3 regions of the Kitasatospora sp. NPDC034023 genome follow, and region 3 is predicted to be linked to each of the others. Evidence: riboswitches for the same ligand, from Rfam matches in the RefSeq annotation. Region 3 holds a riboswitch; each other region holds the start of a gene.
The links. Region 3 has a riboswitch for S-adenosylmethionine ahead of thrC (threonine synthase). Riboswitches for the same ligand answer to the same signal wherever they lie in the genome.
Positions count from the first base shown of each region.

Region 1: linked by a shared signal. The riboswitch ahead of ACZ52R_RS03235 (aminotransferase class V-fold PLP-dependent enzyme) and the one ahead of thrC (threonine synthase) in region 3 are both predicted to bind S-adenosylmethionine.
Region 2: linked by a shared signal. The riboswitch ahead of ACZ52R_RS15855 (IclR family transcriptional regulator) and the one ahead of thrC (threonine synthase) in region 3 are both predicted to bind S-adenosylmethionine.

Region 1 covers NZ_JBVIRY010000002.1:81,708-88,884, reverse strand. Annotated here, with positions in the region: gene qcrB (cytochrome bc1 complex cytochrome b subunit) at 1-783, opposite strand, end outside; gene qcrA (cytochrome bc1 complex Rieske iron-sulfur subunit) at 780-1,832, opposite strand; gene qcrC (cytochrome bc1 complex diheme cytochrome c subunit) at 1,841-2,650, opposite strand; gene ctaE (aa3-type cytochrome oxidase subunit III) at 2,839-3,459, opposite strand; gene ACZ52R_RS03245 (response regulator) at 3,857-4,282, shown strand; gene trpD (anthranilate phosphoribosyltransferase) at 4,403-5,479, shown strand; SAM riboswitch class IV at 5,587-5,706, shown strand; gene ACZ52R_RS03235 (aminotransferase class V-fold PLP-dependent enzyme) at 5,759-7,135, shown strand; gene ACZ52R_RS03230 (Lrp/AsnC ligand binding domain-containing protein) at 7,149-7,177, opposite strand, start outside.
Region 2 covers NZ_JBVIRY010000009.1:139,647-146,823, reverse strand. Annotated here, with positions in the region: gene ACZ52R_RS15865 (molybdopterin-dependent oxidoreductase) at 1-338, shown strand, start outside; gene ACZ52R_RS15860 (threonine/serine exporter family protein) at 406-1,659, shown strand; gene ACZ52R_RS15855 (IclR family transcriptional regulator) at 1,731-2,444, opposite strand; SAM riboswitch class I at 2,645-2,787, opposite strand; gene ACZ52R_RS15850 (hypothetical protein) at 2,985-5,936, shown strand; gene ACZ52R_RS15845 (ComEC/Rec2 family competence protein) at 5,933-7,075, shown strand; gene ACZ52R_RS15840 (patatin-like phospholipase family protein) at 7,078-7,177, shown strand, end outside.
Region 3 covers NZ_JBVIRY010000004.1:403,596-410,772, reverse strand. Annotated here, with positions in the region: gene ACZ52R_RS08985 (DUF3263 domain-containing protein) at 51-323, shown strand; gene otsB (trehalose-phosphatase) at 365-1,216, shown strand; gene ACZ52R_RS08975 (alpha,alpha-trehalose-phosphate synthase (UDP-forming)) at 1,203-2,687, opposite strand; gene ACZ52R_RS08970 (glucosyl-3-phosphoglycerate synthase) at 2,761-3,741, opposite strand; SAM riboswitch class I at 3,913-4,048, shown strand; gene thrC (threonine synthase) at 4,065-5,345, shown strand; gene ACZ52R_RS08960 (MoaD/ThiS family protein) at 5,387-5,665, shown strand; gene ACZ52R_RS08955 (cold-shock protein) at 6,206-6,409, shown strand; gene groL (chaperonin GroEL) at 6,733-7,177, shown strand, end outside.

The DNA of each region.
Region 1 (7,177 bases), on a different contig from region 3:
CTTCTCGGTCTTGCCCGGGCCCGCCCACTGGGTGTGCTTGTGGTAGAAGACCAGGATCAGGTGCGCCACCAGCAGGCCGAGCATGATGCCCGGGATCAGCAGCACGTGGATCGTGAAGAACCGCGGGATGATGTCGGTGCCGGGGAACTCGCCCCCGTAAAGGAACATCTGGACGTAGGTGCCCACCAGCGGGACGGCGAGGATCGCGCCTTCCATGAAGCGGATACCGGTACCCGACAGCAGGTCGTCCGGCAGCGAGTAGCCGAAGAAGCCGTCGAACATGCCCAGGACCAGCAGCAGGAAGCCGAAGACCCAGTTGATCTCACGCGGCTTGCGGAACGCGCCGGTGAAGAACACGCGCATCATGTGCACGAGCATCGCGGCCACGAAGACCAGGGCGGCCCAGTGGTGGATCTGACGGATCAGCAGACCGCCGCGGACCTCGAAGCTGATGTTCATCGTCGAGGCGTACGCCTCGGACATCCCGATGCCCTTGAGCGGCACGTACGAGCCGTTGTAGACGACCTCGGCCATCGACGGCTTGAAGAACAGCGTCAGGTAGACACCGGTCAGGATGATGATGACGAACGTGTAGAGGCAGATCTCGCCCAGCATGAAGGACCAGTGGTCCGGGAAGATCTTCCGCAGGTTGGCCTTGGCGAGGGAGTAGATCCCCAGCCGGCCGTCCGTCCAGTCAGCCGCGGCTTCCCACTTGTTGGTGGGCTTGGCACGCGTGCTGGAAGGCTTGGCGGCACCGGTGGTGGTGCTGCTCGCGCTACTCATCGAGCACGCTCCCAGAAGCTCGGGCCGACAGGCTTCGCGAAGTCGCCGGTGGCGACCAGGTTGCCCTTGTCGTCAGTGGTGATCTTCAGCTGCGGCAGGGGGTGACCGGCCGGGCCGAAGATGACGCGCGCGCCGTCCGCCAGGTCGAAGGTCGACTGGTGGCAGGGGCAGAGCGCGTGGTGGGTCTGCTGCTCGTACAGGCTGATCGGGCAGCCGACGTGGGTGCAGATCTTGGAGTAGGCGAGGATGCCCTCGAAGCCCAGCTCCCTGGACTTGTCGTCCTTGATGTCGTCCGGCGCGATGCGCACCAGCATCAGGGCGTCCTTGGCGATCCGCTGCTGGAAGTCCTCGTCGTGCGTGGACAGGCCCTCCGGCATGGCGAAGGTCAGCGAACCGATGGCGATGTCCTCGGGCTTCATCGGCTGCAGGGTGTTCATGTTGACGAGCGGCAGCGGCTTGGCCGGGGTCGCCTCCTTCCAGCCGGTCTCCTGGAGCTTCTTCTCCGGGAGCGGGCCGAGGTCGCGGAGCAGGACCACGCCGGAGAGCGGGACCAGCGCCATCGAACCGATGAGGGTGTTGCGGATCATCTTGCGGCGGCCGAAGCCGGACTCGGCGGCACCGGTCTTGAACTGGTCGATGACGTCCGCGCGGACCTCGTCGGAGGCCTCGATCGGGTGACGCTCGGCCGGCAGCTCGACGTCCGACATCAGGGTGCGGGCCCAGTGGACCGCGCCCGCGCCGATCATGAAGAGGGCGACGCCCAGGGTCAGGCCCAGCGCGAAGTTCATCGCGCTGACCTTGCCCAGCGGGAAGATGTAGACGATCTTGTCCGGGTCGATGGCCACGTACGAGGCGATGAAGCCGACGGTGGCGAGCATCGAGATCACGAACATCAGCGACACCTGGCGCTCGGCCCGCTGCGCGGCCCGCTCGTCGATGTCGGTGCGACGGGGCTCGTGGGCCGGCAGGCCCGGGTCGGCGAAGGGGTTGCCGTGGTCGGCGACCTCGCCGGCGGAGCCGTGCGACTCCGGGAGCTTCTCTTCTGACATGTCGTGGCTCATGACTTCTTGGCCTTGGTGGTGTGGGCGGCGACCCAGATCGCGACCGCGATGAGCGTGCCAAGACCGAAGATCCAGCCGAACAGGCCCTCGGTCACCGGACCGAGGCTGCCGAGCGTGAGACCGCCGGGGTTGGGCTCTTCGCTGGTGGTGTGGCGGACGAAGGCCACGATCTGCTTCTTCTGCTCCTCGGGCATGGTGGTGTCCGGGAACGACGGCATCTGCTGCGGGCCGGTCTGCATGGCCTCGTAGATGTGCTTGGCGTCCACGCCCTCCAGCGACGGGGCGTACTTGCCCTTGGTCAGGGCACCACCCTGGCCGGCGAAGTTGTGGCACTGGGCGCAGTTGGTGCGGAACAGCTCGCCACCCTTGGAGATGTCCTCCGGGTTGGTCGAGGTGTACTGCTCCTCCTTCGGGGTCACCGGGCCGGGACCGAGGGAGGCCACGAAGGCGGCGAGCTGGTCGATCTCGGCCTGCGTGTAGATGTTCTTCTTGCGCGGCACCTGGGCGCCGGGCTGCTGGGCCGGCATGCGGCCGGTACCGACCTGGAAGTCGACGGAGGCGGAGCCGACGCCGACCAGGCTAGGACCGTCACTGCCGCCCTGGCCGTTCAGGCCGTGACAGGAGGAGCAACCGACGGCGAAGAGCTTCTTGCCCTCATCGATCGCGAGCGACTGCGCGGCGACGTCGGCCTGCGCCTTGTCGGCGGGAGCGAACGCGGCGTACAGCCCCCCGGTTGCCGCCAGGGCGAGAAGTAGGACGACCAGCGCCGCCAATGGGTGGCGCCGTCGTGCGGAGAGCTTTTTCACGGAATAACCCCGGTGTCAGGATCTGGTCGACTGGTGGGTGCACCCGGCGGCCGGTCTGGCCGGCACGAGGCTGCCTGTCTAAGGGCTGCGCGCGCGGTCGGTCGGTGGGAGCGTCGGCACCGGCAGAAGCGGCCCGTCGCCGGTGAGGGCGGGGGCCGCAGCCGGTGGCCAGCGACCTGATCAGCTGGTTACTTGATCAGGTAGATGGTCGCGAACAGGCCGATCCACACGACGTCGACGAAGTGCCAGTAGTACGACACGACGATCGCGGCGGTGGCCTGCTCGTGCGTGAAGCGCTTGGCTGCGTACGTCCGTCCCAGGACCAGCAGGAAGGCGATCAGACCACCCGTCACGTGCAGGCCGTGGAAGCCGGTGGTCAGGTAGAACACCGTGCCGTACGGGTCGGAGGACAGCGACAGGCCGTCCTTCTTGACCAGCTCGGTGTACTCGAAGACCTGGCCGCCGATGAAGACCGCGCCCATCATGAACGTGATGATGAACCACATGCGGAGCTTCTTCACGTCACCGCGCTCGGCGGCGAACACGCCGAGCTGGCAGGTGAGTGAGGAGAGCACCAGGACGGTGGTGTTGACCGAGGAGAACGGCACGTTGAGGGCGTGAGCCTTCTCGGTCCAGAACTCGGCTCCCTTGACGGAGCGGAGCGTGAAGTACATCGCGAAGAGGGCCGCGAAGAACATCAACTCGGAACTGAGCCAGACGATCGTTCCGACGCTGACCATGTTCGGCCGGTTGACCGATCCGTGCGCGTGCCCGGTTTCTACTGCTGTTGCTGTCGCCACGACGGACATTATGTCGGTCCCTTATTCCGTCTTCACGCCGGGGGGTGTCCCTCGGAGTGTCCGGTGCGTGCGGTATGCCCGCTTGGGGGGCGACGGGGTGCCCGGATGGGGGCTGAGCAGCGGCGTGTCCCTTTTCTGACGGTTCCTCGGGGCAGCCTACGACCCCGTTGCCCGGCGCGTCGCCGCACGGTCGGAGTAGCCGCGGGAGGTAGGGGGGGAGAGGCCGGGGTCGGCCGTACGGGTGGACCGGGCGGGCCCGGGTGACGGGCCGTCCTCCAGGCGGGTGAGACCAGGGCGCGGCGCCTTGAGCAGGAACGTGCGCGAGGGGCCCTCGGCGGAGGGTGATCGGGAGTAGCATCCGGATCAGGCGAACGTGGTCCGGATCACACTTGAGGGAGCAGGGTCCATGGCGTACACGACCGATGAGACGCTCACCGTCCTCGTCTACAGCGACGATCGCAACACCCGCGAGCAGGTGCTGACGGCGCTCGGCCGCCGGCCTGCCGAGGATCTTCCCGAGCTGTCCTACCTGGAGTGCGCGACCACCCCCGCGGTGCTCAAGGCACTGGAGAAGGGCGGCGTGGACCTCTGCGTGCTGGACGGCGAGGCGGTCCCGGCCGGCGGGCTGGGGCTCGGGCGCCAGTTGAAGGACGAGATCTACGGCTGCCCGCCGGTGCTGGTGCTGATCGGCCGGCCGCAGGACTCCTGGCTCGCCGCCTGGAGCCGGGCCGATGCCGCGATCTCCCGACCGGTGGACCCGGTGGCGCTGGCCGAGGCGGTCGCCACCCTGCTGCGGGCACGGCTGGCGAAGCGGGCTCCGGCCGGCCGCTGAGCGGCGGTGTCTCAGTACTAGAGAAGACAGGGCCGTAGGCGCCCCGCCGCTGGATAGGCTGGCTCCCAACCGTACGGACGTCCCCCGGAGCGGGGGAACCGACAACAGCTGGAGTCAGCCATGGTGAACGTGAACCCTGCGAACGGCGGTAGCGACCCCGCGCAGGTGGTCCGCTCCTGGCCGGACATCCTGGCGGCGCTGTTGCGGGGGGAGGACCTCGACCGCTCGTCCACCGCGTGGGCGATGGACCGGATCATGAGCGGCGAGGCGTCCCCCGCCCAGGTGGCCGGCTTCATGATCGCGCTGCGGGCCAAGGGCGAGACGGTCGACGAGGTCACCGGTCTGGTGGACGCGATGTACGCGCACGCCGAACCGCTGGAGATCCCCGGCCCGGCGGTGGACATCGTCGGCACCGGCGGCGACCGGGCGAAGACCGTCAACATCTCCACGATGTCGGCGATCGTCGCGGCGGCCGCCGGCGCCAAGGTGGTCAAGCACGGCAACCGGGCCGCCTCCTCGTCCACCGGGTCCTCGGACGTGCTGGCGAAGCTCGGCGTGGCGCTGGACCTCTCCGCCCGGCGGGTCGCCCAGGTCGCCGAGGAGGTCGGACTCACCTTCTGCTTCGCGGCGAAGTTCCACCCCTCGATGCGGCACGCCGCCACCGCCCGGCGCGACCTCGGGGTGCCGACGGCCTTCAACATCCTCGGCCCGCTGACCAACCCGGCCAAGGTCACCTCCCACGCCATCGGCTGCTTCGACACCCGGCTGGCCGGGCTGATCGCCGGCGTGCTCGCCCGGCGCGGCTCGACGGCGCTGGTCTTCCGCGGCGACGACGGGCTGGACGAGCTGACCATCACCACCACCTCGCGGGTGTGGGTGGTGCGCGACGGGGTGGTCACCGAGACCTCCTTCGACCCGCGGGAGGTCGGCATCGAACTGGTCGGCATCGAGACGCTGCGCGGCGGGGACCCCGCCTACAACGCCGAGGTCGCGCGCCGGCTGCTGGCGGGCGAGCGCGGGCCGGTGCGGGACGCCGTCCTGCTGAACACGGCGGCGGCGCTGGTCGCGCTCGACCTGGGCGACGCGCCGCTGGCGGAGCAGCTCGCGGCGGGCATGGCGCGGGCGGCGGAGGCCATCGACTCGGGCGCCGCGCAGGACCTGCTGCGGCGCTGGTCGGAGGCCACCAGCCGGAGCTGAAGCGGTAGTTGGGAGCCCGCGCCGGTACGCCGGCGCGGGCTCCCCGGCTGTCCGGATGGTGGATGCCCGTTTGACCACCCGCTGGACCCGACCTAGAGTCTTCGGCAGGTCATGAGTGACAGCGCCAAAGCCCCAGCTTGCTGTCCGGCAACCCTCCGTCCGTGGCGGGGTGCCCTGGGTGAGGACCGGGTCGCCACGGCAAACCGTCCGTGCGGCAAGCGCGGACGCCCGACGATTTGGCACTCCCGGGGTCCCATACCCCCGAAGGAGTGCATCCTCATGTCTCTCTCCACCGAAATCGCCACCGAGATCGGCACCCCCCTCGCGGTCCTCGGCGCCGACGTCCAGGTCCCGCTCGCCAGCGGTGACAAGGTCGGCTACGCGGCGCTCGACTACGCGGCCAGCGCGCCGGCGCTGCAGCGGGTGTGGGACGACGTCGCCGCCTACGCGCCGTACTACGGCAGCGTGCACCGCGGGGCCGGGTACCTCTCGCAGCTGTCCACCGACCTCTTCGAGCAGAGCCGCCGCACCGTCGCCGAGTTCCTCGACCTGCGCGAGGGCGACCAGGTGGTCTTCACCCGGGCCACCACCGACTCGCTCAACCTGCTCGCCGGCGCCGTTCCGGCCGGCACCCGGGTGTTCGCCTTCGAGACCGAGCACCACGCCTCGCTGCTGCCCTGGGCGCACGCCGGACTGGGCGTCACCTACCTGCGCGCGCCGCGCTCGCGGGCCGAGGCGGTGGCCGCCCTGGACGCCGCGCTCACCGAGGCGCCCGAGGGGCCCAAGCTGCTCTGCGTCACCGGCGCCTCCAACGTGACCGGCGAGCTGTGGCCGGTCGCCGAGCTGACCGAGACCGCGCACCGGCACGGCGCCCGGGTGGTGCTGGACGCCGCCCAGCTGGCCCCGCACCACCGGGTCTCGGTGCGCGAGCTGGACGTCGACTGGATCGCCTTCTCCGGCCACAAGATCTACGCGCCGTTCGGCGCCGGGGTGCTGGCCGGCCGGGCGGACTGGCTGGACGCGGCCGAGCCGTACCTGGCCGGCGGCGGAGCGACCCGCACGGTGGCCCGGGAGACGGACGGCTCGGTGGCCGTGCAGTGGCACACCGGCCCGGCCCGGCACGAGGCCGGTTCGCCGAACGTCATCGGCGCCTACGCGATCGCCTCGGCCTGCCGGGCGCTGAGCGAGGCCGGCTTCGACGCGCTGGAGGCCCGCGAGCGGCAGCTGGTCGACCGGCTGACCGCGGGGCTGGCGCGGATCCCCCAGGTCAAGGTGCTGAACCTGTTCGGCGCCGGCTCCGCCCGGGTGGGCGTGCTGTCCTTCGTCGTCCGGGGCTGGAACAGCTCGCACTTCTCGGCCGCGCTGTCCGCCGAGTACGGCATCGGGGTGCGCGACGGCCTGTTCTGCGCCCACCCGCTGGTGCGGACCCTGCTCGGTGACGAGGACACCCCGCCGTCGGAGTGCGGTGCGCCGGAGCCCTCGCTGCCGGGCGAGCGCAGCCTGAACGCGATCCGGGTGAGTTTCGGCGCCGGGACGCCGGACGAGCACATCGACCGCTTCCTGACCGCCGTTCGGGAGCTGGTCACGGACGGCGCGGCCTGGAACTACCGCAACGAGGGCGGGCGTTGCGTCGTGGACACCCGCCGGGAGGGCTGAGGCCCCGGCCCCGCTACTCGTCCAGGCCGAGGGCGAAGGCGG
Region 2 (7,177 bases), on a different contig from region 3:
TGCTCACCCTGCGGGACGGGCAGTCCGTTCCGGCCGGGAGCTGTGAAGTGGCGGGCTACGCCTGGAGTTCCACCGAGGTGACGGCCGTCGAGGTCGCCGTGGACGACGCCGACTGGCAGCCCGCCGCCCTGGACGGGCGCGGCCCCGACCCCACCTGGCAGCGCTTCCGCCTGCGGTGCGACCTCGCCCCGGGCCCGCACCGCGTCCGCTGCCGGGCCACCGACTCCGCCGGGCGGGTCCAGCCGCTCACCGGGGACCGGAACGCCGTCCACGAGGTGCACGTGGTGGCCGAGGCGCGGGAGTCCGCCGGGGTCGGCGCGCGCCCGGCCGGGCGGTGATCGCCGGGGAAGCGAACAGACCGGGGCACAGGCGGACCGAACCGGGCGGGATGGGACGATACCTGCCATGTCTAGCAAGTCTCCATCGGTCCAGGGCGCCGGCGCCCCGCCCGACCCGCTCCTGCGTCTGCTGCTCGAACTGGGTGAGGCCCTGTTGGGCGGCGGTCTGCCCGTCCATGAGGTCGAGGAGGAGCTCCGCGGGCTGGGGCGGGCGCTGGGGGCTCCGCAGGCGCGGGTCGCGGCCCTGACCAACGGACTGTTCGTCGCCCTGGGCGCGGACGAGGCCACCCGGTTCCAGCCGGTCGGCGCCGCGCTGCGGTTCGAGCAGACGGCCGCCGTCCTCCATCTGGTGCACCGGCTGCGCGCGGGTGAGCTCGACGGGCCCCGGGCGCTCGCCGAGCTGGACGGGATCCGGCGGGCGCCGGCCCGCTGGCCGGCGTGGGTGGCGGACCTCGGTGCGCTGCCGGTCGGGGTGGGGGTCTGCCTCTTCCTGCAACCGGTCGCGGCGAACGTGCTGGCGGCCGGGCTCGGATCGTTGGTCGTGGCGGGGCTGACCGTGCTCGCACGGCGGTTGCCGTACCTGCGGCCGCTGCTGCCCGTCACGGCCGGGTTCCTGGTCGCACTGCTGGTCCTGTCGCTGGCGCGGGCCTCTCTACTGGACGGCTCGTTGCGGACGATCGTGGCCACGCTGGCGATCCTGCTGCCGGGCGGGCTGCTGGTCACCGGGTTGTCGGAGATCGCCGCGGGTGCGGCCAGCGCGGGTACGGCCCGGCTGGTGTCCGGCGCGGTGCAGCTGGCGCTGTTCCTCGCCGGGGTGGCGGCGGCCGCGAGCGCGATCGGCATGCCGGCCACGGCGCTGGCCAATGTGCAGGTGGCCAAGCCGAGTTGGTGGGTGATCGGGCTGGGTCTGGCGATCGCCGTGGCCGGGGTGGTGGTCAACGTCAACACGCCGCCCTCGGCGATCCCGTGGATCGTCGCGGTGATCGCGGTCAGCGTCACCGTCCAGGTGGTGGTGGGATCGGTGCACGGCGCGGCGATCGGCGGCCTGGCCGGGGCGGTCTCCGCCGCGGTCGCGGCCACCCTGGTGCACTGGGTGCCGGGCGGTCCGCTCTGGCAGGTGCTCTACCTTCCGGCGTTCTGGATCGTGGTGCCGGGCTCCTTCGGCCTGTTGAACACCGCGCAGATCGAGGTCGGCAACGGCGCGCAGCCGGTGCTGGCGGCCGTGTCGGCGGTGTTCGGGGTGTCGATCGGCACCCTGATCGGCTCGGTGATCAGCCGGATCCCCCGCCCCTCCCTCCCCGTCCTGCAGCCTCGAGCGTGAGCCGGACGGCGGGAGAGGCGGCGGGAGGGACGGGGAGGAGCGGGGCGAGGAGGAGCGGCCGACGAACCCGGTCAGGAGTGGCGTAGCGCTTCGGTCAGGCGGTGCGCCGCCTCGGTGACGGCCTGGGAGAGCTGGGCACCGGGGTGGCGGGTGAGCCGTTCGATCGGGCCGGAGACCGAGACCGCGGCGACGACCCGGTTGGACGGGCCGCGGACGGGCGCGGACACGGAGGCGACCCCGAGTTCACGTTCGCCGATGGACTGGGCCCAGCCGCGGCGCCGTACGCCGCTGAGGGCGGTGGCGGTGAAGCGGGCGCCCTGCAGGCCGCGGTGGAGGCGTTCGGGTTCCTCCCAGGCGAGCAGGACCTGGGCGGCGGAGCCGACCTTCATGGGGAGGGTGATGCCCACCGGAACGGTGTCGCGCAGGCCGGAGAGCCGCTCGGCGGCGGCCACGCAGATCCGGACCTCGCCCTGTCTGCGGTAGAGCTGGGCGCTCTCGCCGGTGACGTCGCGCAGGTGGGTCAGGACCGAGCCGGCGGCGGCCAGCAGGCGGTCCTCGCCGGCGGCCGCCGACAGCTCGGAGACGCGCGGGCCGAGGATGAAGCGGCCCTGCATGTCCCTGGTGACCAGGCGGTGGTGTTCGAGTGCCACCGCGATCCGGTGGGCGGTGGGCCGCGCCAGGCCGGTGGCGGCGACGAGTCCGGCCAGGGTGGCGGGACCGGCCTCCAGGGTGGCGAGGATCGAGGTGACCTTGTCGAGCACACCGACGCCGCTCGTGTTGTCCATGGAATGGGTACTCCGTCTCAAATCCCGTGAGCGGCGGGTCGGCGCTGCTCACGGAGGCTCCGGGCGGGGAGCGGGGGTGGTCAGCGAGGACAGGCCGGAGAGGAAGTCGGCCGATTGCCTGCGCCGGGCACGAGACGGGTACGCGAAAGGGCCGGGGCGGGAAGCGCCCGGGCGAAGGACAGCACAGAGAGCACCGTGTCTCCTCATCTTTCCCGCGCCACAGTGGCGACAGGCCGGAGTTGGCACTGATCCCGGACGGCACGGCGCGTACTTCGGACGCCGGGTCGACCGGGGAGTTGCCGGGGCTTCGTAGGGCCGGTCCCTCCACCCCTCTGGATGATTCGCGAAGAACCATACAAGACTCCCCGGGCAGCACGTCAAACCCCCACCCCTCACGCGCAGGCAGCGGCGGGCGGCCCGCCGGCCGGGCCTTCCCCGGCGGGCCCCCCGGTGGGCCCGATTCGTGGGAGAGTGGAGGAGTCGGGAGTTCCGGCCTGAGCGGTGGCCGACCTCCCCCCGGAGACACTCCAGAGGTCTCCCATGACACAGCTGAACGAGATCCGCTCCATCGCCCCGGAGGCCCTCGCCGTCGCGGGTGTGCTGGACCCGCCGGTCGCGGCCGGGGCGGGATCGCGGGGCTACGACGACTTCGTCGACCCAGGCGACCTGCCGGACTCCGCGCAACCGTGGCAGTGGCACTGGTCCCCCGACCTCCTGTCGCGGCTCGCGGAGGACAGCCGGCTGCAGGTGAAACTGGGCTACAGCTGGTTCGAGGCCGCGGGCAGCGCGGCCGGACCGGTGCGACTCACTCTGTACGGGGTGCCCCACCGGAGCCGGCACGCGCTGGCGACGCGCCTGGCCGAGGCCCGTCCCGCGGTCGGCGCGGTCTTCATCGCGGACGACACCCTGGAGCCGGAGCCCCGCTGGCAGTGGCCGCTGCACCTCTGCGCCGTCACGACGGAGGCCGCCGAGGGCCTGTTCGCCGTGCTGGACCACGACGCGGAGGTAGCTCCGGTCATCGACGTGTACACCCTCGGCGAGCAGGACGGGGACTGCGACGTGCTGGCCGTCTCCGGCGCCGCCGAGCTCGACGCGCTGACGGCCGGCGGCGGCCTCAGCGCCGTCTGCCTGGCCTGGTGCGCCCCACAGCCGCCCGACCCGCACCAGCTGGCCCAACTCGACGCGGCCGCGCGCAGGCTCGACGCCTCCGGCTGGGTCGTCGCGGACCTCTCGGCGACCGGCGCGGTCGACTGGCTCGACCGGTTCGTCCGCCATCTCTCCGAGAACCTCGCCCTGGACGAGGCGGCCGGCCGCGCCGGCTCCTGGCTGACGGTGGCCCACCCCGGGCTCGCCGAGCACCACGCGGTGGCCGAGGGCCTGGCGGCCGCGGTCGAGCCACCCCCGGCCCCCGCGGTGCCGCCACCCCCGGTCGAGCCGGCCGAGCTGCCGGCCGGTGGCTCGGCCGAGCCGTACGCCGGTGGCCTCGGCGGGCAAGCGGCGGACGACCTCCGTCTCTCCGACCGGCGGCCGCCGCTCGCGGCCCTCACCGACCGGATCCGCCGCGCGGCCGCAGGCGTCCGGTTCAACGGGATGCGACTCGGCGGGGTCGTGGCCGACGCCGTCCGGGAGGTCCGCCAGGCCGGAGCGGCGCCCGGCGTGACCAACGACCGCTACCTCCAGGCACTCGTCAGCGACCAGCAGACGGGCAACCGGCTCCTGCACGCCTTCCACGCCGGCGCGGTGAACGAGATCCACCTCCGGGTGGGTCCGCACAGCGCCGAGTGGCACCAGATGGCGTCCGCGTTCCCCGAGCAGGGCCTGGAGTTCCGGGGCGGGGCGGCGCGCCTCACGGTCGCCTTCGACGAGGAGCGGGACCAGGCACTCCTCCACGAGCCCGTGGAGGTCTTCCTGCCCCGGCGGGGCGCCTCCAGCGAGGCCGTCTTCCCGGTGACGGTCGGCGCCCAGGAGCGGGAGATCCGGTGCACCGCGCGCGTCTACTACCGCAAGCGCCAGCTGCAGCGGCTGGTGATCAGCGGCCCGGTCGCGGCGTCCGACGACCCCGTGGACGGGCGGGAGATCGCGATCAACGGCGAAGCGTACGACTCGCTCGCCGAACCGCCGAGTCGGCACGACGACACCGACACCGGCGCGGGCGCGGGCGCGGGCGACGCGGCCGACAGCACGGCAACCGACGCCCGCTCGGCGACGATCCGGATCGTGAGCGACGAGGTCCTGGTGGTCGGCACCGGCGAGAACGGCCCGGTGCGGATCCCGGATCTCGACCGGTTCCGGGCCGGAATCCGGGGCCTGCTCAACCAGTCCGTGAACGAGGACGCCGCCGCCACCGGCGCCGGCCCCGGCCCCGGCTCACCCGCACCGGTCGGCCTGCTCCGCGGCCTCGCCCAGCAGGGCAGCTCCCTCTACCAGCAGTTGGAGCAGCAGGGGTGCGGCGGTTTGAAGGACGCCGCGTCGCTCCAGCTGGTGTCGGCCGAGACGGCCGAACTCTGGCCGCTGGAGTTCGTCTACGACTACGGGTATCCCGCCGACACCGCCAAGCTCTGCGACGGCTGGCAGCACGCCCTCGAAACCGGGATCTGCTCCTGCCGCCGCCCGGACCGCTCCGGCCTCCTCAGCCGCAGGACCATCTGCCCGCTCGGCTTCTGGGGCCTGCGCATGGTGATCGAGCGCCGGGTGGAGCGCGCCCAGCTCGACCGCAGCGTGGTCGAACAGGCCCCGCAGGGCACCCGCAGCACGCTGCGCCCGGTCGACGGCGCGCTCTTCGCGGCGAGCAGGATCGTCCGCAAGGCGGACCGGGACCACGCGGTCGGCACCCTGCTGGACTCGTTCGGACCCGACGCCCTGCACACGGCCGACAGCTGGAAACGCTGGCGGCAGGTGGTCAAGACCGAAGGTCCCCCGCTGCTGCTGGCCGTTCCCCACCACGGACACGACCAGGGGGCGACCCCGGTCCTGGAGATCGGCCGGGCGAGCAAACTGCCGTCGCTCCTGATCGACCGCCGGGACATCGTCTCCGACCTGCACGATCACGAGGTCGGCCCGGTCGTCATGCTGCTCGGCTGCAACACCGCCCAGGAGGACGTCAGTTGGCAGAACGTGGCAGCGAGGTTCCTGGAGAAGAGCGCCCCGGTCGTGGTGGGGACGCTGGTACCGACCCTCGGTCGCCAGGCGGCGGTGATGGCGGGCATCGCCGGCGTGATGCTCGCCGGGAACACCCGCGAGGACCTGACCATCGGCGAGTTGGTGCGCGACATCCGGCGGCAGCTGCTCCTCCGGGGTTGCACGCTGGCCATGGCAGTCGTGGCCTTCGGCGACGCCCGCTGGCTGGTCGGCAACCGACCGCCAGTGACCGACGACGGGCCGGCAGCGGTCGGTGGTGGGGGTGGAGGTGGGGGTGGGGGTGGTGGGGATGGTGGTGGGGGTGGTGGCACACCGGAAGCCGCACCGCAAGGCGCACCGGGAGGCGGATCGTGATCACCATCGAGATGCTGCCCGCCGCACACGGCGACGCACTGTGGGTCGAATGGCCCGGCAGCGGAACGGACGTCCACCGCATGCTGGTCGACGGCGGCCCGAGCCCCGTCTACCCGGCGGTCTTCGCCCGGGTGAAGGCACTGCCGGCCCGCAGCCGCCACCTGGACGTCCTGGTCGTGACCCATGTGGACGGCGACCACATCGAGGGCGTCGTCCGCCTCCTGCAGGACCGCGCCGCGCTGAACCTCGCGATCGACGACGTGTGGTTCAACGGCTGGCCGCAGGTCTCCGAACGGACCGACCTGCTCGGCGCCGCCCAGGGCGAGATGGTCCAGGCACTGATCGACCGTCAGAAGCTCTCCTGGAACGCCGCCTTCGGGCTTCCCCACGCGGGGAAGGCACCGCCCGCCCTCTGCCTCGCCGACCGGGGAGCGCTGCCGACCGCCGAACTGCCCGGCGGCGCCCGGGCGACCCTGCTCTCCCCCGGCCGGCCCGAGCTGGACGCGCTGCTGCGGGAGTGGGGGCGGACGGTGAGGAGCCTCGGCATGACCCCCGGCGACCCCGACCAGGCCCTCGCCCTCCTGGCCCAGCGGAAGAACCTGCGCGGCCTCGGCACCGACCTCCTCGGCGGCGAACGGCTCGACACCTCCGTGCCGAACGGTTCGAGCATCGCCTTCCTGCTGGAGCACGACGGACACCGGCTGCTGCTCACCGGCGACAGCCACGGGGACGTCCTCGGGCGCGGCCTGGACCGGCTGCTGAAGCAACTCGGCGGGACCAGGCTCACGGTCGGCGCCCTCAAGGTCCCGCACCACGGCAGTGCGGCCAACACCACGGACGGCCTGCTGTCCCGGCTGGACACCCGCCGCTTCCTCGTCTCGACCAACGGCGACAAGTTCCACCACCCCGACGCGGCCGCGATCGACCGCATGATCGCGGCGGTGGACCACCTCGACGCGGCGGACGGCGGCCCGGTGGACGGCAGCACGGCGGACGGCGGCGCCGCTCCGGCCGAACTCGTCTTCAACTACCGCAGCCGCACGACGGAACCGTGGGCCGACGCCGCGCAACAGCGCGAGCGCCACTACACCGCCGTCTACCCGGCGGCGCCCGCGACCGGCACGACCGTGGAGGTCTGATCATGGCCAGCATCGGTGTAGCCCTCTCCGGAGGCGGCTACCGCGCCACCATGTGGGGCATCGGCGCCCTGCTGTACCTCGCCGACAGCGGCCGACACCGGG
Region 3 (7,177 bases):
CGGCGGGGGAGCGGTGGGGCGAGCAGTGTGTGTCGGGGTCGCGCGGGAGAATGACACTCCGTAGTGGCGGGCGCAGGGGTGTGGAGGTGGGTGCGGTGGGCGAGCTGAGTGTGCGGGACCGGGCGGTGCTGGCGCTGGAGGGGCGGCAGTGGCGGACGGCGGGCGCCAAGGAGCGGGCGATCCGCGAGGAGCTGGGCCTCTCCTCCACGCGGTACTACCAACTGCTGAACGCGCTGCTGGACCGGGAGGAGGCGCTGGCGCACGCACCGGTGCTGGTGAACCGGCTGCGGCGGGTGCGGGCCGCCCGGAGGGAGGCCCGCTGAGCCGGGCGTTCCGCGCCGGGGCCGGGGGTATGTGCCCCGGTATGGGATTCGGTTCGGGATTCGAAGAGACGTGGGCGCCGGGCACCGAGGCCGGACGGGAGGGCGTGCGGGCGATCCTGCGGGCGCCCCGGGAGGCGGTGATCGGGCTGGACTTCGACGGGACGCTGGCGCCGATCGTCGCGGACCCGAGCCGGGCCAGGGCGCACCCGGGCGTGGCGGGGGCGCTGCGGGTGCTGGCGTCGTCGGTGCGGTCCGTGGTGGTGGTGACGGGTCGGCCGGCGCTGTTGGCGGTGGAGTACGGCGGGCTGGCCGGGGTGCCGGGGCTCGTGGTGCTGGGGCATTACGGGGCCGAGCGGTGGGAGGACGGCGAGGTGACGGCGCCGGAGGTGCACCCGGGAGTGGCGGGGGTGCGGGAGGCGTTGCCGGGCGTGCTGGCGCGGGCCGGGGCGCCGGCGGGGACGGGCGTGGAGGACAAGGGGCGCTCGGTGGCGGTGCACACGCGGCGGACGGCGGCGCCCGAGGAGGCGCTGGAGCTGCTGCGTGCGCCGGTGGGGGAGCTGGCGGCCGAGTACGGACTGGTGGTGGAGCCCGGGCGGCTGGTGCTGGAGCTGCGGCCGCCGGGGGTGGACAAGGGGGCGGCGCTGACCGGGTTCCTGCGGGAGCGGGGGGCCCGTTCGGTGCTGTACGCGGGGGACGACCTGGGGGACGTGGCGGCCTTCGCGGCGGTGGAGAAGCTGCGGGGCGAGGGCGTGGCCGGGCTGCTGGTGTGCAGCGGGGCGGTGGGGGACGCGCCGGTGCGCGAACTCGCCGACCGGGCGGACCTGGTGGTCCCGGGCCCGGCCGGCGTGGTGGAGCTGTTGGGGGCGCTGGGCGAGGCCCTCACTGGGACTTGAGCGGGGCCAGCGCGTTGAGCTGGTCGAGGAACCACTGCTGCGGGGGGAGCGCGGTGGCCGCCGCCGCGAGGCGCTTGGTGCGGTCGGCGCGCTCCTCCTCGGGCATGGTGAGGGCGGTGTGCAGGGCGTCGGCGGTGGCGATGACGTCGTACGGGTTGACCGTCAGGGCGTCGTCGGCGAGCTCCGCGTGGGCGCCCGCCTCCCGGGAGAGGACCAGGGCACAGCCGCGGTCGGAGACCACCGGGACTTCCTTGGCCACCAGGTTCATGCCGTCCCGGATGGGGTTGACCAGGGCCACGTCGGCCAGACGGTAGGCGGCGAGGGAACGCGGGAAGTCGTCGTTGACGTGCAGGATCAGCGGCTGCCAGGTGGGGGTGGCGAACTCGTCGTTGATCTCTTCCGCGAGGTCCTGGACGGCGGCCGTGTAGTTCCGGTACTCGGCCAGGTCGGTCCGGGACGGGTAGGCGAACGCGATGTGGACCACCCGGTCGTGCCACTCGGGGCGGGTGCGGAGCAGGTGCCGGTAGGCCTGGAAGCCGCGGACGATGTTCTTGCTCAGCTCGGTGCGGTCGACCCGGACGATGGTGCGGCGGTCGCCGACGGCTTCGCGCAGGGCGGCGAGGCGTTCGTCGACGTCGGGGCGGTGCGAGCGTTCGCGCAGGAAGTCGGCGTCGGCGCCGAGGGCGTGCACGCCGAGGCGGGTGGTGCGGCCGTCGAGGGTGACGGTGAGTGCCTCGTGGTCGACGGTGGCATCGAGGAGGTCCGCGCAGCAGGCGGCGAAGGCGCGGGCCCAGCGCTCGGTGAGGAAGCCGGCCCGGTCGGCGCCCAGGATGCCGGTGAGGACGGCGCGGGCGACGTCGTCCGGGAGCAGCCGGTAGTACTCGGGTGGGGCCCAGGGGGTGTGCGAGAAGTGGCCGATCCGCAGGTCGGGGCGGGCTGCGCGGAGCAGGGCCGGGGTGAGGGAGAGGTGGTAGTCCTGGACCAGGACCGCGGCGTTCGGGGCGGCTTCGGCGGCCAGGGCCTCGGCGAAGGCGGCGTTGTAGGCCCGGTAGGCGGCCCATTCGGTGCGGAAGGCGGCGTCGAAGGAGGGCGCGGTGGGGGTCGCGTAGAGCAGGTGGTGGACGAACCAGAGGGTGGAGTTGGCGACGCCGTTGTAGGCGCGGGCGAAAGTCTCGGGGTCGATGGCCAGCATCCGGACGGCCTGCCCGCCGACGTCGTGGCCGGCCAGGTCGAGGCGGCCGCGGGGGGCTTGCTCGGCGGCTCTGCGGTCCGCCTCCCCCAGGGCGGCGCAGACCCAGACCGCGTTCGGGTCGTCGATCGCGGAGAGGCCGGAGACCAGGCCCCCGCCGCCGCGCCGCAGGGTCAGCGTGCCGTCGTCGGCGGTGCTGAACGACACCGGTCCCCGGTTGGATGCCACCAGGACGGGGGCGGTGCCGGTCGCACTCGAACGTTCGGTCGTGAGATCGCCCATGGTTGGCATGTTGCCGTGGGTCAGGCGCGGCAAACCCGGGGCCCGTCCTCAGTTCACCCGGGGCCGCCCTCGGTCAGTGGCGGATCGCGTATTCGGGGACGGTGTGCATCGGGGGGCGCTCCAGGGCGGTCACCGGGTGGGTGTGGGCGGTGAAGGCGCGGGTCTGCGGGTCGCGGGTGAACTGGGTGAGCTGCGGGAGGAGGAGGTCGGCGGAGGCCTTGAGCCGGTGGGCGCGGTCGAGGCGTTCGAGGGCGGTGCGGTAGATGGTGGCGGCCATCCGGCCGAGGGCCTGGCCGTCCTGGTGGCGGTGGTGCCGGACGCCGACGTCCACCTGGGCCAGGGCGTCCAGGCCGACCAGCTCCAACGCGTCGACCAGCAGGCCGAGTTCGACGCCGTAACCGGTGGGGAAGGGCAGTCGTTCGAGCAGTGAGCGGCGGGCCGCGTACTCGCCGCCGAGGGGCTGGACGAAACCGGCGAGTTCCGGCCAGTGGAGGTTGAGCAGGGGGCGGGCGACGAGTTCGGTGACGCGGCCGCCGCCGGCCGGGACGACGGCACCGGATTCCGTCTCGAGAGGACGGTCGTACATGGCCTTGACCAGTTGGATGGACTCGTCGGTCAGCAGGGGGCCGACGATGCCGGAGACGAAGGCCGGATCGAACTCGCGCAGGTCGGCGTCCACGAAGCAGACGATGTCGCCGCGGGTGACCAGCAGCGAGCGCCAGAGCACCTCGCCCTTGCCGGCGGCGGCGGGCAGCCGGGGCAGGATGGCGTCGCGGTGCTCGACCCGGGCGCCGGCCTCGGCGGCGACGGCGGCGGTGGCGTCGGAGGAGCCGGAGTCGACCACGACGAGTTCGTCGACGAGCGGGAGGCGTTCCATCAGCTCGCGGCGGACGGTGCGGACGATGTCGCCGACGGTGGCCTCCTCGTCCAGGGCGGGGAGGACGACGCTGACCGTGCGCCCGGTGCGTTCCTTGGCCGCGAGGAGGGTGCGCACCGGCCGGTCGGCCGCGCTCCAGGAGCGGCGGCGCAGCCAGGACGCCGCCTGCGGAAGCAGCTCGGGAGTCGGTTCGGCGGGCACGGAAGTCTCCTCGGCGGGTGGGGTGGGACGGCTCATCTCGCGTGGCGGACGGTCCCGTTCAGGATTGACGCCTTCGGATACAGTCTTCGTACAGCGGCCGGACCTTCGCACGCCGGGGTCGCCGCTGAGTACCACCACAATTTCACAAGCTCATCCAGAGGGACTGAGGGAACGGCCCGTTGACGTCCCGGCAACCTTCTCGCGCGGCTGTTCTCGACAGGCCCCGGCGGGACAGGTGCCAATTCCGGCCTGTGGCGCGTCCGCGCCGCGGGGAAGATGAGGAGAGAGGCCTCGCCATCATGGCTATCGACACTGTCGCACCTGTTTCCGTGGACCTCGGCCCCGCCGTCGCGCTGTCCTGTCGGGAGTGCGGCACCCGATTCCCGCTCGGTCCCGACTTCGCGTGCCTGGAGTGCTTCGGCCCGCTGGAGATCGCCTACGAATTCGGCAGCGAGGGCGCCGAGGAGCTGCGCAAGCGGATCGAGGCCGGTCCGGCCTCCGTCTGGCGCTACGCGCCGCTGCTGCCGGTGCCGGCCGACGTGGCTTCCAAGCCCAACCTGAACCCGGGCTGGACCCCGCTGGTGAAGGCGGACAACCTGGGCCGGGAGCTCGGCTTCACCGCCCAGCTGCACATCAAGGACGACTCCGGGAACCCGACCCACTCCTTCAAGGACCGCGTGGTGGCCTGCGCCATCGAGGCCGCGCGGGCGTTCGGCTACACGACGCTGTCCTGCTCCTCCACCGGCAACCTGGCCGGCGCGGTGGGCGCGGCGGCCGCCCGGGCCGGGTTCCGGTCCTGCGTGTTCATCCCGCACGACCTGGAGCAGGGCAAGGTCGTCATGGCCGGGGTGTACGGCGGCGAGCTGGTCGGCATCGAGGGCAACTACGACGACGTGAACCGCTTCTGCTCGGAGCTGATCGGCGACCCGGCCGGCGAGGGCTGGGGCTTCGTCAACGTCAACCTGCGGCCGTACTACGGCGAGGGCTCCAAGACGCTGGCGTACGAGATCTGCGAGCAGCTCGGCTGGCGGCTGCCGGAGCAGATCGTGATCCCGATCGCCTCGGGATCGCAGCTGACGAAGATCGACAAGGGGCTGCAGGAGCTGATCAAGCTCGGCCTGGTCGAGGACCGGCCGTACCGGATCTTCGGCGCCCAGGCGGAGGGCTGCTCGCCGGTGTCGGCCGCCTTCAAGGCCGGCCGGGACGTGATCAAGCCGGTCAAGCCGGACACCATCGCCAAGTCGCTGGCGATCGGCAACCCGGCCGACGGCCCGTACGTGCTGGACATCGCCCGCCGGACGGGCGGGGCGGTGGAGGACGTCACGGACGCCGAGGTCGTGGCGGCGATCCGGCTGCTGGCGCGGACCGAGGGAATCTTCGCCGAGACCGCGGGCGGGGTGACCGTCGGCGTGCTGAAGAAGCTGGTCGAGACCGGACGGCTGGATCCGGCCAAGGAGACCGTCGCGATCAACACCGGCGACGGCCTGAAGACCCTGGACGCCGTCTCCGACGCCGGGATGACCGCCGTCATCCGCCCGACGCTGGACTCCTTCCGCGCCGCCGGCCTCGTGTCCGCCTGAACCACCTCCGCCCCCGTGAGGCCCCACCCGCAAGGAGAGCCATGAGCGCCAACGTCCGCATCCCCACCATCCTGCGCACCTACACCGGCGGCGCCGCCGAGGTGACCGCCGAGGGCGTCACCCTGGCCGAGGTCATCGCCGACCTGGAGCAGAACCACGCGGGCATCTCCGCCCGCATCCTGGACGACGCCGGCAAGCTGCGCCGTTTCGTCAACGTCTACGTGAACGACGACGACGTGCGCTTCGCCGAGGGCCTGGCGACCGAGATCAAGGACGGCGCCAGCGTCTCGATCATCCCAGCGGTGGCCGGCGGCTGCTGAGCCGTGACGCCGGCTATTCGGCCGCCCGCCCGTACGGAATTCCGCTTTCCGTATGCGCGGGCGGCCGGTTGCATTCCGGCTGGAATATTTTCGAGTCGAGTCGGAGTAGAGTGTCGCTCGGCTGGGAACAGGGGTTCCCTTGCGGCCACCCGCGGTGTTCCGCCGGGGCGGCGTCCGGCCGGTGAGACCGGCTCGTGAAACATGTCAGGCGGATGTCAGAATTGCCGCGGGCATTTGGGTAATTCGTCCGCTATGTCCGGCGTTAAATGCCGAGATCTTCCCGATTCAGCCCGTGCTGTCCCTTGACGCTTCAGCGGAATTACCGGCGGCTGACCCTGTTGCAGAGGGCGTCGGTCCGGATACATTCAGCGGCGGTCGACGCAATCACCCGCTCACCGGAGGCCGTTGGGCGTCCCGTGCGGAGGGTTGCGGCGTGCACGGCTGCGCCCAGGGGGGGTTCCCCGGGCCGGCCTTCAAACCAATCCGGGCCCGCGACCTGCGGGCACGTGAAGGGCCAGCACAGCACTAGGGGAGTTCGGAATGGCTCAGGGCACCGTCAAGTGGTTCAACGCGGAGAAGGGCTACGGCTTCATCGCGGTCGACGGTGGTGCGGACGTCTTCGTCCACTACAGCGCGATCCAGATGGACGGCTACCGCACCCTCGAGGAGGGCCAGCGGGTCGAGTTCGAGATCTCTCAGGGACAGAAGGGCCCGCAGGCGGACATGGTCCGCGCCGCGGTCTGACCCCTTCCGACCCCAGGAGCTCGGCGCGGCCCTACGGCTGGTGACCACTCGCTTCTCGACGGGCCCGTGCGACACGCGTCGCACGGGCCCGTCGGCGTCCCCGGGCGTCCACGGCGGCGGCTCGCGGGTTGCCGATTGGGCTTGCACTCGACCACCGTGAGTGCTAATCATTGGCGTTAGCACTCACAGTGTGAGAGTGACAGCGGACCGGGTCGGTGAGGCCCCCGGGAGCGGTAGGGGAAAAGACCCCCGCACACCAGGGCCGTCCGTCGCGGGCACCCCTTGGTCCGAGCAGTCGACCGTGTCCCGGAGGACCACTTCTGATGGCCAAGATCATCGCCTTTGATGAGGAAGCTCGCCGCGGCCTTGAGCGTGGCATGAACCAGCTCGCCGACGCCGTGAAGGTCACGCTCGGCCCCAAGGGCCGCAACGTCGTGCTGGAGAAGAAGTGGGGCGCCCCCACGATCACCAACGACGGTGTCTCCATCGCCAAGGAGATCGAGCTCGAGGACCCGTACGAGAAGATCGGTGCGGAGCTCGTCAAGGAGGTCGCCAAGAAGACGGACGACGTCGCGGGTGACGGCACCACCACCGCCACCGTGCTCGCCCAGGCGCTCGTCCGCGAGGGTCTGCGCAACGTCGCCGCCGGCGCCAACCCGATGGCCCTGAAGCGCGGTATCGAGAAGGCCGTCGCCGCCGTCTCCGACCAGCTGCTGGCCCAGGCCAAGGACGTGGAGACCAAGGAGCAGATCGCCTCCACCGCCTCCA